DNA from 4 places in the Sporosarcina contaminans genome. Region 2 is predicted to be linked to each of the others. Evidence: predicted binding sites of a transcription regulator. Region 2 holds the regulator's gene; each other region holds the start of a gene.
The links. Region 2 encodes CtsR, which represses protease genes until heat stress. Its sites were predicted from a motif close to ATGGTCAATAAAGGTCAAACA; they were not measured.
Positions count from the first base shown of each region.

Region 1: ACFQ38_RS14440 (ATP-dependent Clp protease ATP-binding subunit) is a predicted target of CtsR. The motif match lies at 2,366-2,386, and genes of this name have one in related genera.
Region 3: clpP (ATP-dependent Clp endopeptidase proteolytic subunit ClpP) is a predicted target of CtsR. The motif match lies at 2,132-2,152, and genes of this name have one in related genera.
Region 4: ACFQ38_RS16490 (ATP-dependent Clp protease ATP-binding subunit) is a predicted target of CtsR. The motif match lies at 2,011-2,031, and genes of this name have one in related genera.

Region 1 is NZ_JBHTLT010000119.1:31,431-35,647, reverse strand. It holds gene ACFQ38_RS14460 (ABC transporter permease) at 1-199, shown strand, start outside; gene ACFQ38_RS14455 (Type 1 glutamine amidotransferase-like domain-containing protein) at 441-1,097, opposite strand; gene ACFQ38_RS14450 (IclR family transcriptional regulator domain-containing protein) at 1,429-1,671, shown strand; partial or broken gene ACFQ38_RS14445 (hypothetical protein) at 1,655-2,277, opposite strand; gene ACFQ38_RS14440 (ATP-dependent Clp protease ATP-binding subunit) at 2,462-4,217, shown strand, end outside.
Region 2 is NZ_JBHTLT010000134.1:12,457-16,673, reverse strand. It holds gene ACFQ38_RS18325 (protein arginine kinase) at 69-1,151, opposite strand; gene ACFQ38_RS18320 (UvrB/UvrC motif-containing protein) at 1,141-1,704, opposite strand; gene ACFQ38_RS18315 (CtsR family transcriptional regulator) at 1,730-2,200, opposite strand; gene ACFQ38_RS18310 (hypothetical protein) at 2,283-2,450, opposite strand; gene ACFQ38_RS18305 (GNAT family N-acetyltransferase) at 2,590-3,168, shown strand; gene ACFQ38_RS18300 (hypothetical protein) at 3,416-4,217, opposite strand, start outside.
Region 3 is NZ_JBHTLT010000129.1:38,121-42,337, reverse strand. It holds gene ACFQ38_RS16915 (TPM domain-containing protein) at 1-706, opposite strand, end outside; gene ACFQ38_RS16910 (LemA family protein) at 703-1,281, opposite strand; gene clpP (ATP-dependent Clp endopeptidase proteolytic subunit ClpP) at 1,446-2,078, opposite strand; tRNA gene ACFQ38_RS16900 (tRNA-Arg) at 2,225-2,296, shown strand; gene ACFQ38_RS16895 (ring-cleaving dioxygenase) at 2,381-3,319, opposite strand; gene ACFQ38_RS16890 (HPr family phosphocarrier protein) at 3,527-3,784, opposite strand; gene whiA (DNA-binding protein WhiA) at 3,826-4,217, opposite strand, start outside.
Region 4 is NZ_JBHTLT010000128.1:3,014-7,230, reverse strand. It holds gene ACFQ38_RS16505 (prolyl oligopeptidase family serine peptidase) at 16-783, shown strand; gene ACFQ38_RS16500 (metal-sulfur cluster assembly factor) at 834-1,142, shown strand; gene rraA (ribonuclease E activity regulator RraA) at 1,435-1,920, shown strand; gene ACFQ38_RS16490 (ATP-dependent Clp protease ATP-binding subunit) at 2,041-4,188, shown strand.

The DNA of each region.
Region 1 (4,217 bases), on a different contig from region 2:
GCTCGTCCAAGCAAAAGATATCGTTATCAATGGCGCTACCGGAATTTTAATGATTGATAAAAACGGATTGACGATTTTACTCGTCATCGGCGCTTTTATTAGTTTTTTTATCGGCGAAGAATTTCAATATGGCACGATACGGAATACGTTGTCCATAGGTCGGAGCCGCACGCATTATTATTTATCGAAATTGCGGTGAGGCATAGCAATGCTGTTTTGTGTATTTCTACCAGGATACTTGCTGATTATTGGCTTTTTCACGATTCTTTTCTTCACCATATTAATTTCCACAATTCGATCTTACAGAGCATACCAACAGATACAAATGTAGAAACTAGGGGGAAACCTCTTCAAACCTAGTTCAGCCTCTTTGCTAAATGTAAAATAGAGACTTTGTATTTAGGAGTTAATTCAATTAAGCTAACAGCCATTCAATACAACTAGAGCGTCTCATCCAATTTCTGAATCTTTGAGTTGGAAATTAAATAAACATTTCCAAGAATGTCGATTTTATCTCCTTTTACACGTACAGCGCAATCTTTGTTCGACGCATAAATATTTATTTCTTCCGATAGGGGAGATAGTTCGCGTTGAACAAGGTCCATATTATTTTCAAGATCAAAATGAGACAGGACGGAAAAATTGTCAAGACCGATTCCGTCGTAAACAGAGCTCATTTCAACGTCATCTCCAAAGTTTTTCGAGCATAACCATTTCGCAGACATGTTGATTGCACCAGCGCTTGCTCCCATCACAACAGCGCTGCTTTTTTTTATTGAATCCGATAATTCATATTCCTTCAAAAAACGATTTAGATTAAGAATACTGCCACCCAACAAGAAAATGCCGGAAGCGTTTTGAAGTATCGTTTGGGCATCTTCCTTCTGTACGCGGTAATTAATTAAATGATATTCATCAAACGTAATGCCAGCCTGATCGAGCCATGAGCGTTCAGTAGCACCATCATCTTCAAAAACAGACGGATTTGAGCTAATCATAACAAGCGATTTTCTATCAGCTATATCCTCCTGTAACACCCTAGCCAAATTCTCTGGGAAAAAATTATTAAACCAACCTAAATAATAGTGAGTTTTCATAAGTACCCCCTGTAGTAAAGTGGATAAATAATATTTATTCCTTGCGTTACACATTCTGTCTTCTTGTCACCAATCAAATACTTTCATTTTATTACTCACAATGCACTCCCAAGTTCTGTAAGGATTACGCTGCTAATTGAAATAGTAATTCTTACGAAGTTGTTTTATCTATTGGTGACACTTCCATCGTTCCTTGTCACTTCTGTATACATTAAAAAATATGGCACAAATAAAAACCGGTTAGAATTAGGCACCATTTGCTTATTTATTATCTCCTCAATCGTTTCATTTGTATAGACCCATCCATCTGTAGGTTCAGTATCCGTATACACTGAAATTGGCAAAAGAAGTAGAAGAAACCGTATACCTTAATACACCGAACGATGATGTCTCTAGTCTCATAGACCGAATTGATAGTCCGCGGAATGTACGCATCATTGATCTTATTGATGAACGCATACCGATGAACATCGGGGCCGCTAATAAAACGATGATAGCAGATGCGCCTCCTCATAATACGGATGCCTTGCTGCAACGGCTAATTCCGGAAGGCACCATTAGCATTTATATTTGAAATCTGGCTCTGTTTGAATATAGAACGCATTTCTCACGTGTGCGCACCAATTGGCGAACGCTGATCTCCATTCTGGTGTTTCAAAGAATTGCTCAACCGTTTGCGTTTCGGAATGCATACGATGAATCGATTAAGTGGGGCAATGCCTCCTGCCCAAATACCGTTATTTGCGTCGGTATCTTCTTCTCTTACTAATAAAAGGGGGAGTCCAAATTGATAAGCCATGGAAGGTTCGACTTGTGAATAGACCGACCCTTGCCAGACTGGCGTAAATGTTGCAGGGGGACCTGTATTCGTCTCGATCGTACGAACTTTGAAGCGACGAAGGTTTAGCGCCAACATGCCAAAGCTCGATGAAACTAATCGGCGAATATCAGTTAAGATGGCTTCGGGGTAACTTTCACTTAACGGTAGTGTACGCAGAAAGAGCAGAGCATCCTCGATCTCTTCAATTAAACGATCTATAAATTTTTGTAGGTTGTCATTTAAGTGAGTTGTCGTACTTAGGGAGACCGGGATACGATAGGCGCGATCGATACACTCTTGATGTGCTGATTGTAGACTTGTGTGATTTATACGTAACTCGTTATATCCATCGCGATTCATTTTATCACCTACTTTCTCAAACAGCATATGGAGTAGAAATAAAAGGGCTTGGACAGTATGACGAAGTGTGCATCAATCAAAAAACTTGAAAGTCAAAAAAGGTCAGAGTATAATAAAGTCATAAGTCAAAGATAGTCAATGTCAAATAACATAAATGATTAATACGATAAGGAGGAAATGCTTTATGAAATGTCAACATTGCGGTATAAACGAAGCGACAATGAGCTTACGGCTTCAAATGAATCATCAACGGTTGCAAATGAATTTGTGCCATACTTGTTTTCAAGAGATTCAAGGTCAAATGAAGATGCCGTCATTTGGCAATGATGCCAATCAATTTTTCCAAGCGAACGGCAATCCTCAAGCATATACACAAGTTAGAGAAGTTGATGGAAATCAAGGAAACGGCTTGTTAGACCAACTTGGCAAAAATCTTTCGAATGACGCCAAGGAAGGGCGAATTGACCCAGTCATCGGCCGCGATCAAGAAGTGAAACGCGTTATTGAAACATTAAATAGAAGAAACAAAAACAACCCGGTACTCATCGGGGAACCAGGTGTCGGTAAAACAGCAATTGCAGAAGGATTAGCTTTGAAAATCCATGAAGGCGATGTCCCTGCAAAACTATTGAACAAACAAGTTTATGTATTGGACGTCGCTTCACTCGTTACGAACACCGGCATTCGCGGTCAATTTGAAGAGCGCATGAAGCAGTTAATTGAAGAAATCGAAAACCGGAAAGAGGTTATCGTGTTCATCGATGAAATTCACCTTCTCGTTGGTGCAGGTTCGGCGGAAGGCTCCAAAATGGATGCCGGAAATATGTTGAAACCAGCATTGGCACGTGGCAGCATGCAACTGATCGGTGCAACGACGTTAAAAGAGTACCGTCAAATCGAGAAAGACGCTGCACTCGAACGCCGATTCCAGCCGATCATTGTCAAAGAGCCTTCTGCGGAGGACGCGATCACCATCTTACACGGCATTAAAGACCGTTACGAAGCTTTCCATGAAGTACGTTATTCGGATGAAGCGATCCGGGCATTCGTCACATTGTCACAGCGCTACATCCAAGACCGGTTTTTGCCGGATAAGGCAATTGATTTGATGGATGAAGTGGGAGCACGTTTGAATTTGAAACAGTCTTCAGCAGATGCGGATTCAATCGGCAAGAGATTGGAACAAATCGTTCAACAAAAAGAACAGGCTGCAGAAATGGAAGACTATGAAAAGGCTGCAACATTGCGCCAGGAAGAAATTCAATTGCGACAACAACTACAAAATGCGAAACAAGGCGGGGCTTCAATGTATGAAGTGACCGTTGAAGACATCGAAGCGATCGTCGAAGAGAAAACAGGCATCCCTGTAACGAAACTGCAAGCTTCTGAACAGGCAAAAATGAAAGACCTATCCGACAACCTGCGGAAAAAAGTAATTGGACAAGAAGAAGCGGTCGAAAAGATCGCAAAGGCAATCCGACGAAGCCGCGCAGGCTTGAAGTCAAAACATCGTCCAATCGGATCGTTCTTATTCGTCGGCCCAACAGGTGTCGGTAAAACGGAAATTACAAAAGTATTGGCGGAAGAATTATTCGGTTCCCGTGACACATTAATCCGTCTCGATATGAGCGAATACATGGAGAAACACGCTGTCTCTAAAATTATCGGCTCACCTCCGGGCTATGTGGGCCACGAAGAAGCAGGCCAATTAACGGAACAAGTTCGCCGCAACCCGTATTCGATTGTATTGCTTGATGAAATCGAAAAGGCGCACCCTGATGTTCAACATATGTTCCTTCAAATTATGGAAGATGGTCGATTGACCGATTCACACGGTCGAACAGTGAGCTTCAAAGACACCGTCATCATTATGACGAGTAACGCCGGAACAGGGGAGAAAAAAGTAAGTGTCGGGTTCAATCAAACGACACATGAATCCG
Region 2 (4,217 bases):
CTCGTTTTGACTTTGACTATCTTTGACTTAATTATACAGAGCGTTCACGATCAATGCAAAACAGACGCTCATTCTTCCGAGGAATTTTCTGTTGATTGCCGATCGACATGCAATCTTTCTCGAAATAGCTTTGCCCTAAAAATATCCCTTTCCTCCGCAGTCAATTCGGAGCCAGCGTATTGTTGGAGAAAACCAGGCTGCATGAAGATCATCAATTCATTCAAAATAATCATGTCGATATCTTCAATAATGCCTAAGTCTATGCCGAGGCGTACGTCGGAAAGACATCTCGCCGCTTCTCCCGAAGGCAATAGCCTTGCATATGAAATGATGCCCAATGAGCGGAAAAGCTTATTTTCCAAAGCGATTTTGGATTTAGACAGCAATAGTTCGCGTGAGCGCCTTTCATGAGCAATTAATCGCAATACAATGTTTTTCAACTCAGATAGAATTTCCTCTTCCGTCTTACCAAGCGTTGTCTGATTTGACACTTGATATACATTCCCTGGCGCTTCACTTCCTTCGCCGTAGCTGCCGCGCACGACCATACCTAATCTCGTAATAGCCGGAATGATCCTTTCAATCTGTTTCGTAATGGTCAACGCCGGCAAATGCATCATGACAGATGCCCGCATTCCAGTACCGGTATTCGATGGACAACTCGTCAAATAACCGAAATCCTCATCGAAAGCATACGGCAGTTCATTTTCAAGATAATTATCAACTGAATCTGCATGCTCGTAAGCATTTTCTAATTGGAAACCAGGATAAATGCATTGTATTCGGATATGATCTTCTTCATTGACCATGATGCTGAGCGTCTCGTCTTCTGATAAAATAACAGCGCCATGGCGGTCCGGATTTATCAACTGAGGACTAACTAAATGCTTTTCTACTAATACTTGCCTCTCCAATGCGGGAATATCCGACATCTTCATATAGGCATACCCGTTTTCATTAGAATTAAGCAAAGATGCTGTAACTGCTTCATCGACCTTTTGTGCTTCCTCTTCAGTAGACGCTATCGGAAAACGATGCCCTCTCAAGTTGCGTGCAAGCCTAATACGGGTCGACATAACTATATCGGATTGCTCTCCGTGAGAAGTCATCCATCCCGTAGTCGCATGCTTCATGAATTTATCAATTGACATGGCCGTTTGCACCTCCATCGCCACTTTCTGATAGACGTTGCTTCAATTCATTTACTTCATCACGCAATATCGCAGCTTCTTCAAATCGCTCTTCCGCAATAGCATCTTGCATTCTCACTCGAATTTCTTCTATTTTCTTCTTCAAAGCAAAATGTTCATTGAATGAAATTGGAATCTTGCCAACATGTTTTGTATGGCCGTTATGAAGCTTTCCTAATATACGCGGCAATTTATCTCTAAATGTATCATAGCAAGTCGGACATCCAAATTTGCCAATTTCCATGAAGCGTTTGAAAGTCAACTCACATTCTGGACATTTCGGCCCTTCCGGCGCACTTTCCCTCGTTTGCTGATACGGCTGAAATTCTGTTCCACCAAACCAATGAGAAAGGAATTGTTGGATGGACAACGGTTCCTGATTCGGATCGAATTGAAACATTTGCGATTGGAATGCGCATTTTTCACAAAGATGTCGCTCCGAAGTGCCGCTCATACTTTCTTGTGTAAATATGACAGACGCCGGTCTTTCTTTACAGTTGTCACAGTTCATCATTGCCACCTCGTCCTTATCAAATTTATCATTCCATTTGTTCGTATAGTAACGTCAATAGCATCGCCTGCAAAATTCGAGCCCTTATGACATCTCGTTCGGGCAATGGATAATGGAGCGTCGTACGATCAACCGCTGCAAGTATGATTTTAGCTTCGCGCATGGAGATAACCTTATCTTCCAATAGCCTATGTACTACATCTTCAGCCATCGTATAAGTCGCTCCATTTTGCAATCCTTCCAAAATATGCTCGATCAATTCCTTATGCGAATTTGCTTGGATACGATAAATACGAATGTATCCTCCGCCACCCCGTTTTGACTCGACCGCATAACCGCGCTCCAATGTGAATCGGGTATTAATAACATAGTTGATCTGAGAAGGCACACATTGAAATTTTTCCGCAATTTCACTTCTTTTAATCTCAATAGCGCCTTTATCTTCCTTTTCGATAATCGCCTTCAAATACCCTTCTATAATATCTGAAATGTTACGCATCCTATTCACCTCTTCTCTTAGATGTCCATTCGCTGACTTTGACTATATTTGACTTAATTGTACATGAAAAAAGTCCTTAAAATCAATCGATAAGCAATGTGAAAAGATGTATGTTTAAAGTTTTAAAAATCGGGTATTTATCTTTTTGAGGATTTTTTCTGACCTCTTTTTCCTCTTCTTCGAGCGGGCTTAGGACGGATGAAGATGATTGAGGCAAACAATCATCTTTTATCATGTCCGTCCTTTTCACCCTCTCTACCCCATTTGCACACCCGATACTCGCTCTATAATCAGTTGAATCTTGAACACAGAGGGGCATTCAAGTAGCTGATGATTCATGTTCTATCTTATGCATATTTTCACACCTATTAACGGAGGAGAATCTAAAAATGAACTGGTATGATAAGCTTAGCGAATATTTTCCAATTGAAGAAATGAAGTCGAAAGAACATATGGATGCACTTTTGAAAGATAAAAATAATGTTTATCGAAAAGAAGAAGGCCTCCACCACGTTCTAATGTATGCAGAAACGGAAACATTCATCTTTATCGATTATTTATATGTCTCCGAAAAATCACGTGGCATGGGCATAGGCAAAAAGTTAATAGCATCATTAAAACAGAAAGGAAAACCGATTATACTTGAAGTGGAGCCGCTCGATTATAAAGATACGGATACCGAGAAAAGACTGCGGTTTTATGCCAGAGAGCAATTTCACCATGCAAGAAGAATTGGTTATAGTAGAAGATCGCTATCAACAGGTAAGCAAAATGAAATGGAAATTCTCTATTGGTCGCCAACCGAAGCAGATGAAGAAGCGGTTTACGAAGCGATGAAAACAACATACGAAGAAATCCACACGTATAAGGATGAGACTTTCTACGGCGATCAATACGAACCGACCGATAAAGTTCTCACTTTTAAAACAGAAGGGAAAAAGAACATTTTAGATTCCTTTCGTTCATGATAGGAATCATTAGCTACATGGAGGATTTTCCCTCCGCTTTTTTTATTCCTTTTCCAGCCCGCGTGAAACTCTTTAAACATCTTGCAGTAATGAAACAGAATTCGACAAACTGTTCGCCTTTATCCGAGCATTGCCTTTTACGGATGGACTTAAAGAGGAATATGTCATGAATGTCACCTAACTTAGCAATTTGTCGACTTACAACAGGAAAAGGCAGCCCCCAGAAAATAAGACGGCTGCCTCTTTACTATTCGATTGTTAAATTTTTCATTTCTTTCACAGTAAGGAATAGCTCTCCTGTTTCGTAAAACGTAATGGCGAGACGATCGCCTTCCTGTACATAGATCGAAAGCGGAATTGCTTCCGTCGATACGATATAATTTTTGCCATCATCACCCAACACGGAAACAATCGTGAAGTCGCCTACACGTTCTTTATATACACGGACAACATTGACCGTCGTCTTCACTTCCTCAGCATTCGAGCTTCCATCAACCGTACTGCCGCCACGCTGCAAAGCTGTTTTATAAAGCTTCAATGCCTCATTCGGCGAATTTGCATAGACAGAGATCTCGGGATTCGCCGCCGAAACGATAAAGTAGTTTTGTAGGAACCCATTTGAATCAAGCACCGGCGTCAGCCAACTCGCTTCACCGTAAAAGTTATAAAGTACCGGCATTTCCCCGGACCATTTCTTTTCAATGAACTTCTTCTCGATTATTTGTAAAGTGCCTTGGGAATCCATATACGATTCTTCCAAATTACCTGTATAATAAATCCCTTCGCCCGTTCGACCATCCGTTAGCGCATAGCCTAACATCGAATCAACTTCCTCTTTCGGGCTCGTAAAGTCAGTGAAATAATACATATGCCCATTTTCATCGAATACCGGGCTGACATTCGCCTCTACTCCTTCGTCTGAAGGCAATTTCACATCTTTTTTCCCGATAATTGAGTTCCAAAAACCATGAATATATTTCCCGAAATAACTGTTTTGAAGACTGACCGCTTCTGGTGAAACTGCGCCGTCAACAAACTCCGGCACTTCC
Region 3 (4,217 bases), on a different contig from region 2:
CGAAAGAACCTGGGAAGAAGATTGGGCCGCTGCTTCTTCTGCCACCCGAACCGCCACCGCCACCAGGGCCACCTCTACTGAAACGGTAAATTAAATAGATAATAATGAAGAGAATGACCGGCGCAGGTATTCCTAACCCTCCGCCTCGATTCGAAAGCTTATTGACAGTAGCCATTTCGCCATTCCATCCATACTCAGCCGCAATTTCGTTGTAATAGGATTTATAAGCTTCCATAATCGCAAGATCCGGCTGTTCATTTTTTAAATACGGAACTGCAACCTCATCCATAATCCTTCCTATTTTCCCGTCCGGCAAGGCGCCTTCCAGCCCGTAACCGACCGCAAGTTCAAAATGACGTTTTTGAGATGAATTTGGAATCGTTGTTACGACTAGCAACGCCCCGTTATCTTCACCGGCTTTCCCTAACTTATATTCCCTTAGCGCCTCGGTCGCATATACATCAACCGGTTCATCGCCAATGCTCGGCAACGTCAACACAGCTAGTTCAGCCCCTGTTGCTTGTTCCAAGTTACGACCAAGCCGATTCAACTCTTCTTTCTGTTCATAAGACAAAATTTGTGCATGATCTTGAATGAAGTAATCATATTCGTTCCAATTGGGGATTTCGGCTGCCAACACCCCGATTGGCATGTATACGAACAGTAGACATGCGACCGCGAACGATCGAACAAATTTCCGAATCACTCCTTGTCATCTCCGAAATCGACTTCAGGAGCTTTGTTTGCAGCCTCTTCTGCTTGGAAATACTCTTTCTCGTCAAATCCGAAAATTGAAGCGACTAATTTGCCCGGGAACCGTTTCACTTGTCGATTGTATTGGGAAACAACATCATTATAATCTTTTCTCGCAAAACCGATCCGGTTCTCTGTTCCAGCCAACTCATCCATCAGCTGCGTAAAATTTTGATTCGCTTTTAATTCTGGATAATTTTCCACAACTACTAATAAACGCCCTAACGCATTCGACAGCTCTGTATCTGCAGCTGCTTGCTCCTCAGGTCCAGAAGCGCCAGCCAATCTTGCACGCGCGTCAGAAATTTCCGCAATAACTTCTTTTTCATGGCTTGCATAGCCTTTAACGGTGTTCACCAAATTCGGAATAAGATCAAGCCGACGCTGCAGCTGGTTTTCAACTTGCGCATAGGACTGCTCAACATCCTCTTCCAAGTTAACGAATTTGTTGTAGCTTGGCACCAATAACATTGCTACAATCGCTAATAATACAATGATTATAGCAATCGGCCCTAATAATTTTTTCATCTTACCACTCCCTACTCATCGATACTTTTTCATACCCGTAGCGTCTATCCATCCAAACTTCCCTCTTTCCCTTTCTATCGTATGAACATCTAAAAGGTTTCAAACATTTCAAAGTCAAATAAAAATGCCAGTGCCCTTTAACAGGCACCAGCATATCAATTTCATTATTTTAAATCTTTCATATCGCTACGCGTAATAATATGGTCGATCAACCCATATTCCTTCGCACGCTCAGCAGTCATGAAATTATCGCGATCTGTATCTCTCGCGATCACTTCCACTGGTTGCCCAGTACGTTCAGACAAGATCGTATTCAACTTTTCACGTAAGAAAAGAATGCGTTTTGCAGCAATCTCAATTTCTGTTGCTTGCCCTTGTGCACCGCCAAGTGGTTGGTGAATCATCACTTCAGCGTTCGGAAGCGCATAACGTTTCCCTTTCGTTCCAGCTGTCAACAAGAATGAGCCCATTGAAGCGGCCATCCCAATACAAATCGTTTGAATGTCAGGTTTAATGAACTGCATCGTATCATAAATCGCCATCCCTGCAGTAATGCTTCCGCCAGGGCTGTTAATGTAAATGGAAACATCCTTATCCGGATCTTCCGCTTCCAAAAATAAAAGCTGCGCTACGATTGAGTTCGCGACATTATCATCAATCGCGCTACCTAACATAATAATACGGTCTTTTAGAAGACGGGAATAAATATCATACGCCCGCTCACCCCGGTTTGTTTGCTCAATAACTGTAGGTATTAAATTCATTCGACTTTTCCTCCTTTTGGATGAATCAATCATAATCGCTCTGTTGAAACTTTACCCATTTCAACTGTACATCTATCATACAGATGTTGGTCAATAAAGGTCAAATATAACGCATTGAAAATAGCTATTGCATAATTTCCATATTCTTTGTATAATGAATCTTGTCTGTTACAAAAATTGCCCTCGTGGTGCAACGGATAGCACGTGAGATTCCGGTTCTCAAAATGTGGGTTCGATTCCTGCCGAGGGCGTAAAAACAATAAACTGCCGAAAATGTCTTTCATGACATTTTCGGCTTTTCTTTTGCAAATTTCTTTTCTTTGATGATAAACAAACTATTCAATCGGTGCAAGATTTTCTTCGATTTCCGTACGACGTTCTTCCAAAAACGGCGGTAAATCTAATCTTTCCCCTAACGTTTCGACATCCCCGTCAATCGTAAACCCAGGTCCATCCGTTGCGATTTCGAACAAAATGCCATTTGATTCCCGGAAGTACAAGCTTTTGAAATAGAACCGATCTACAATTCCTGAGGAATGAAAACCATGCAACCGCACTTGTTCTTCATAATAGGACAGCTCCTCATCATCTTTAACACGAATCGCTAAATGGTGAATGCTGCCTCGACCAGGCTTTTCTGCGGGACCATCATCACTTTTCACGACGATTTCTCCAAAAACATCGCCTTTAGCCGAACGAAAGATCGCTTCATCTTCTGTCCGGGATACTTCAGTATAACCCAAAATATTTGTCAACGTTCCTGCGATTTTATTCATTCGGCGCACGGTTATTTCGACTGCTCCCATTCCCAAAATCTGATGCTCAATCGGAACTTCCGATTTTTCCCACACCTCATAATGCGGCAGTCTCTCACCTTTAGAAACTAACAACACCATGCGCAATCCTTCGGCATCTTCAAAGTGAAGGGCTTGGCGATTCGCATACGTTGTCACTTCACCATGCTTTACATTATGCTCTTCAAATCTTGATTTCCAATACGATAAACTCTCCTCTGTGGGAACGACTAATCCAATTCTCGTAATGGCATTTGTCCCACGATAAGAACGGCCTGCAAAAGGCATTTCAAAAAATGTAAGCTCAGTGCATGGACTTCCCGTCCGATCGCCGTAAAACAAATGGTACATCGATGGATCATCTTGGTTTACGGTAACTTTCACACGGCGTAGCCCTAAAATCGTACGATAGAAACGGTTATTGTATTGGGCATCTTTCGTTAACATAGAAATATGATGATGTCCTTCAATTGGATACATAAAGCGATTCCTCCTATATAGGATCATGATTACCTTCACTTTATCATTCAAAACTTCTATCAACAAGAAACTTGTCTTGAATTCGAGATATTTTTCCCACCATAAGCGTTTACCTCTTCTTATAGGATGAAATCGATTCGCTCAATCAATTTCCCATAAATAGAAAAAAGCCATCTCCTTACTAAGGAAACGGCAATCTATTCATTATTAATTTTCATTTTCAACAAGCTGTGCTAGTCTTTCAATTGCTTGCTCTTCGTCTACACCTTCAGCGATTAAAGAAACCGTCGTTCCGCGAGCTACCGCCAAACTCATTACGCCCATAATGCTCTTCGCATTCACTTGGCGTTCATCTTTCTTTAAAAATACATCTGCTGTAAACTTATTCGCCTCTTGCACAAAAAGAGCCGCTTGTCTCGCCTGCAATCCGGTTTTCATATTCACTTCTACAGTTTTTTCCGCCATAATCAATAGACTCCTCTCTATTCAATCCTATTCAGTTTTTTCTATCCGATGCCGCTACTTCGCAAGTTTTCGGCAATTTCCTCGATTTTTCTCAATCGATGATTGACCCCTGATTTGCTGACAGTCCCGCCGGATACCATTTCACCTAATTCCTTAAGAGTAACATCTTGGTATTCGATTCGTAAATGGGCAATCTCCTGCAGCCGTTCCGGCAACTGATCAAGACCAATCGTATTTTGAATGAACTTAATATTTTCCACTTGCCGCTGTGCAGCACCGATCGTTTTATTCAAATTGGCAGTCTCGCAATTAACGAGCCGATTGACACTGTTGCGCATATCACGCAAAATGCGCACATCCTCGAATTTCATTAACGAAACATGCGCACCAATCAAACCGATGAAATCCGAAATCTTTTCGGCCTCTTTCAAAT
Region 4 (4,217 bases), on a different contig from region 2:
ACAGAAGGTGTTTGCATGACGGTCATTGTAAAAGAAGAGAATTGGAGCAACATTCCATTATTGCATATTGTGGAGGAAAATCTTGAAAATAGCAACCTTCCGACAGCCATTTTCCTACACGGTTTTACAAGTGCAAAGGAACATAATTTACATTACGCATATAATATCGCGAAACAAGGAGTGAGAGTACTTCTTCCGGATGCACATCTCCATGGCGTTCGAGATGAAAATTTGGATGAAGTCCAACTGAGCCTCCGATTTTGGGAAATCGTATTGACGTCGATTGAGGAAATGAAAACTCTCCATCAGGAACTATCTGCCAGAGGTACGAATAAAATTACAGTTGGAGGTACATCGATGGGGGGCATTACGACATTAGGTTGCTTAACGGTCTATCCTTGGATCGATGCGGCTGCTGTCATGATGGGTTCACCAGGCTTCGTTGAACTCGCAAAAGCGCAAATGTCGCAATTTGAACGACGCGGATTCAAATTGCCGATCACGGATGAAGAACGGAAGTCTTTATTGGATACATTGTCTATATTTGATTTGACGAAGCATCGATCAGCGTTGAATCACAGACCAGTCCTTTTCTATCACGGAGAACAAGATTCGGTCGTTCCTTATGAGCCAACGTTCAATTTTTACAATGCCGTAAAAGAGGATTATGCTGACGATGTAGAGCGATTTCAATTTATCTCTGAACCATCTGCTGGACATACAGTATCAAGATCTGCAATGCTGCGAGCATCCGATTGGCTGGCAAGTTATTTGAAGGAGTAGGCAGAACTTTGCTATGATGAAGATAATAATGGACGGAAAGGGGAATATCAATGAATGATGATATGAAAGGCAGCATCATGGGTGCACTTGAAAATGTGATCGATCCTGAGCTTGGCATCGATATTGTCAATTTAGGGCTTGTATACAATGTGGACTTAGACGATGAAGGCACTGCAAAGGTGGACATGACACTAACCTCTATGGGATGTCCGATGGGTCCGCAAATCGTCATGAATATTAAGCAAGAACTATCTGAGCTTCCTGAGGTGAAAGACGTAGATGTCAATATCGTCTGGAATCCGCCTTGGTCACGCGACAAAATGTCCCGCTATGCAAAAATGGCGTTAGGCGTACGATAATCCATCTTGTCTTGTGAGATTAAAATAGATTATTGCTATCAGTAAATGCGGCTCAAGTCGTTTTCAATCACTCGCGTTCTGTTTCTTCTGTCCCATAGCGACAAAGATTCAAGCGATAGAATGCGTGGCGTATTTTTTTGCGATATTCCATTAAGCGGCATTTATTTCAAGCATAGCTTCTATGGAACAAGTTCTATTTATGAAGAAGTTATATGATGGGGAGAAAAGGCTGTTTGACGTTTGTCATTCAGCTTTTTTTGATAAACAAATCGCACTGAAAGGGGAATACAGCATGGAGTTTAAAACTGCAGATTTATGTGATGAATATGCCAAGGAATTATCATTTTGCACAGCACCATTCCATTCATTCGGAAAACGAAAACGTTTTTCAGGTCCAATCGTTACTGTAAGAGCATTTGAGGACAATGTTTTGGTAAAAGAAGCACTTCAATCTTTAAAAGAAGGAGACGTATTAGTCGTAGACGGTGGAGGGTCGATGAGATGTGCAATGTTGGGGGACAAGTTAGGGAGCATTGCGACAGAACGTAAAGCGGCAGGAATCATTATTAATGGTTGCGTTAGAGATTCCGCAGACTTATCAGAAATGGATATCGGCATTTTGGCGTTAGGCACGAATCCTTTTAAAAGCAATAAGGAAGGCAAGGGAGAGCGAGGCGTGTCTTTGTTTTTCGGGGATATCGATTGGGTCGAAGGCCATTATGTTTATGCAGATGAAGATGGTATCGTTGTCGCGAATCGCCAGTTATTGCATTCATAAATATGTTTTATTGATTATCGTGCGGGTAGGAGAATAGAGCAAGCAAAAAAATGTACAGTAACGCTATTTCTCCTTATAATTTAATTAATCAAAGATAGTCAAAGTCAAACAATGAGGTGAATGCAGATGAGAATGGACGGCGTGCAAGAAGACCAACGTACACCGCTTGAACAATTTGGGCGAAACCTTGTAGAAGATGTAAAAAGCGGCAAAATGGATCCTGTTATCGGCAGGGATGAAGAAATTCGTAATGTTGTGCGGATTTTATCGAGAAAGACGAAAAATAATCCTGTATTAATTGGCGAGCCGGGAGTCGGGAAAACGGCAATCGTGGAAGGACTTGCGCAACGGATTGTAAAAGGCGATGTGCCGGACGGGTTGAAAAACAAGCAAATATTTGAATTGGATATGAGTGCTTTAATTGCCGGGGCAAAGTTTCGTGGTGAGTTTGAAGAGCGTCTGAAGGGCGTACTGAAGCAAGTGAAAGATAGTGAAGGGGAAATTATACTTTTCATTGATGAAATCCATACGATTGTCGGTGCTGGCAAAACGGAAGGAGCAATGGATGCGGGCAATATGCTGAAGCCGATGCTTGCGCGAGGAGAATTGTATTGCATCGGTGCAACGACTTTGGATGAATATCGCTTATATATTGAAAAAGATCCAGCATTGGAAAGACGTTTCCAGCAAGTATTTGTGCGGGAGCCTTCTGTAGAGGATACGATATCCATTTTACGAGGGCTGAAAGAACGGTTCGAGCTGCATCATGGTGTCCGAATCCACGATCGAGCAATCGTGGCGGCCGCTACATTGTCAGACCGTTATTTAACAGAGCGTTTCATGCCGGATAAAGCGATTGATTTAATTGACGAAGCGAGCGCAATGATCCGCACGGAAATTGATTCTATGCCGCAAGAGCTTGATTCTGTCACTCGCAGAATGATGCAACTTGAAATTGAGGAACAAGCATTGCAAAAGGAGAAGGATGCAATAAGCCAAACCCGTTTGGAAGCGTTGCGTGAAGAATTACGTGATTTGAAAGATTCATCTGCTGACATGAGAGAGCAGTGGAATAAAGAAAAGGAAGCATTGCGAAAAATCCAAGAGAAGCGTGAAGAACTGGACCGTTATCGCCGTGAATTGGAGGATGCACAAAACCGGTTTGATCTAAATAAAGCTGCCGAACTCCAATATGGCAAAATTCCAGAATTAGAAAAGGAACTCCAAGCTTTGGAAGTGCCACTTGCAAACAGCCAAGAGCAAAGACTTTTGAGAGAAGAAGTAACAGAAGATGAAATTGCTATGATTGTGGCGCGCTGGACAGGAATCCCAGTGACAAAATTGGTAGAAGGAGAGCGAGAAAAGCTACTGCGCCTTCGTGAAACGCTTGAGGAAAGGGTTATCGGCCAAGATGATGCAGTCCAGTTAGTAACAGAGGCGGTATGGCGTGCTCGCGCAGGCATTAAAGATCCAAATAAACCGATCGGTTCTTTCTTGTTTTTAGGGCCAACAGGTGTCGGTAAAACAGAGCTCGCAAAAACATTGGCCGCCACACTTTTCGATTCGGAAGATCATTTCATCCGAATTGATATGTCCGAGTATATGGAAAAACATAGTGTTTCCCGTTTAGTAGGTGCACCTCCGGGATATATCGGCTATGAAGAAGGCGGACAATTGACAGAAGCGGTAAGGCGCAATCCATATTCAGTCGTTTTGTTAGATGAAATCGAAAAGGCACACCCTGATGTCTCCAATATTTTGCTTCAAATTTTGGATGATGGACGAATTACTGATAGCCAAGGAAGATTAGTTCATTTTACGAATACAGTTGTTATCATGACTTCCAATATCGGTTCAGCCTTCTTGTTGGAAGGCCAGTTCGATTCGGAAGACCATGCGACAGAAGACCTTGTCATGGCTGAACTGCGTCGACATTTCAAACCGGAGCTGTTGAACCGGATGGATGACATTATTATCTTCCATTCATTGTCGGGAGACACCTTCCGATTAATCGCTAAAAAGCTATTGGAAGACTTAGTCAAACGTTTGCAGGAGCAAGAAGTAGAGCTGATTTATAGCGATGCTGTACTGGATTGGATTGTTAAAGAAGGAACTGATCCTGATTTCGGCGCACGGCCTTTGAAACGGTTCATTCAGCGACATGTAGAAACAGCAGTTGCTAAAGAAGTGATTAAAGGTGAATTGAAGGAAGGACAGAAGCTTTCTTTGACGATGATAGATGGAAAGTTGGATGTGGAAATTGTATAAGATGAAGAAAGACACCTGTCAATCGTTGT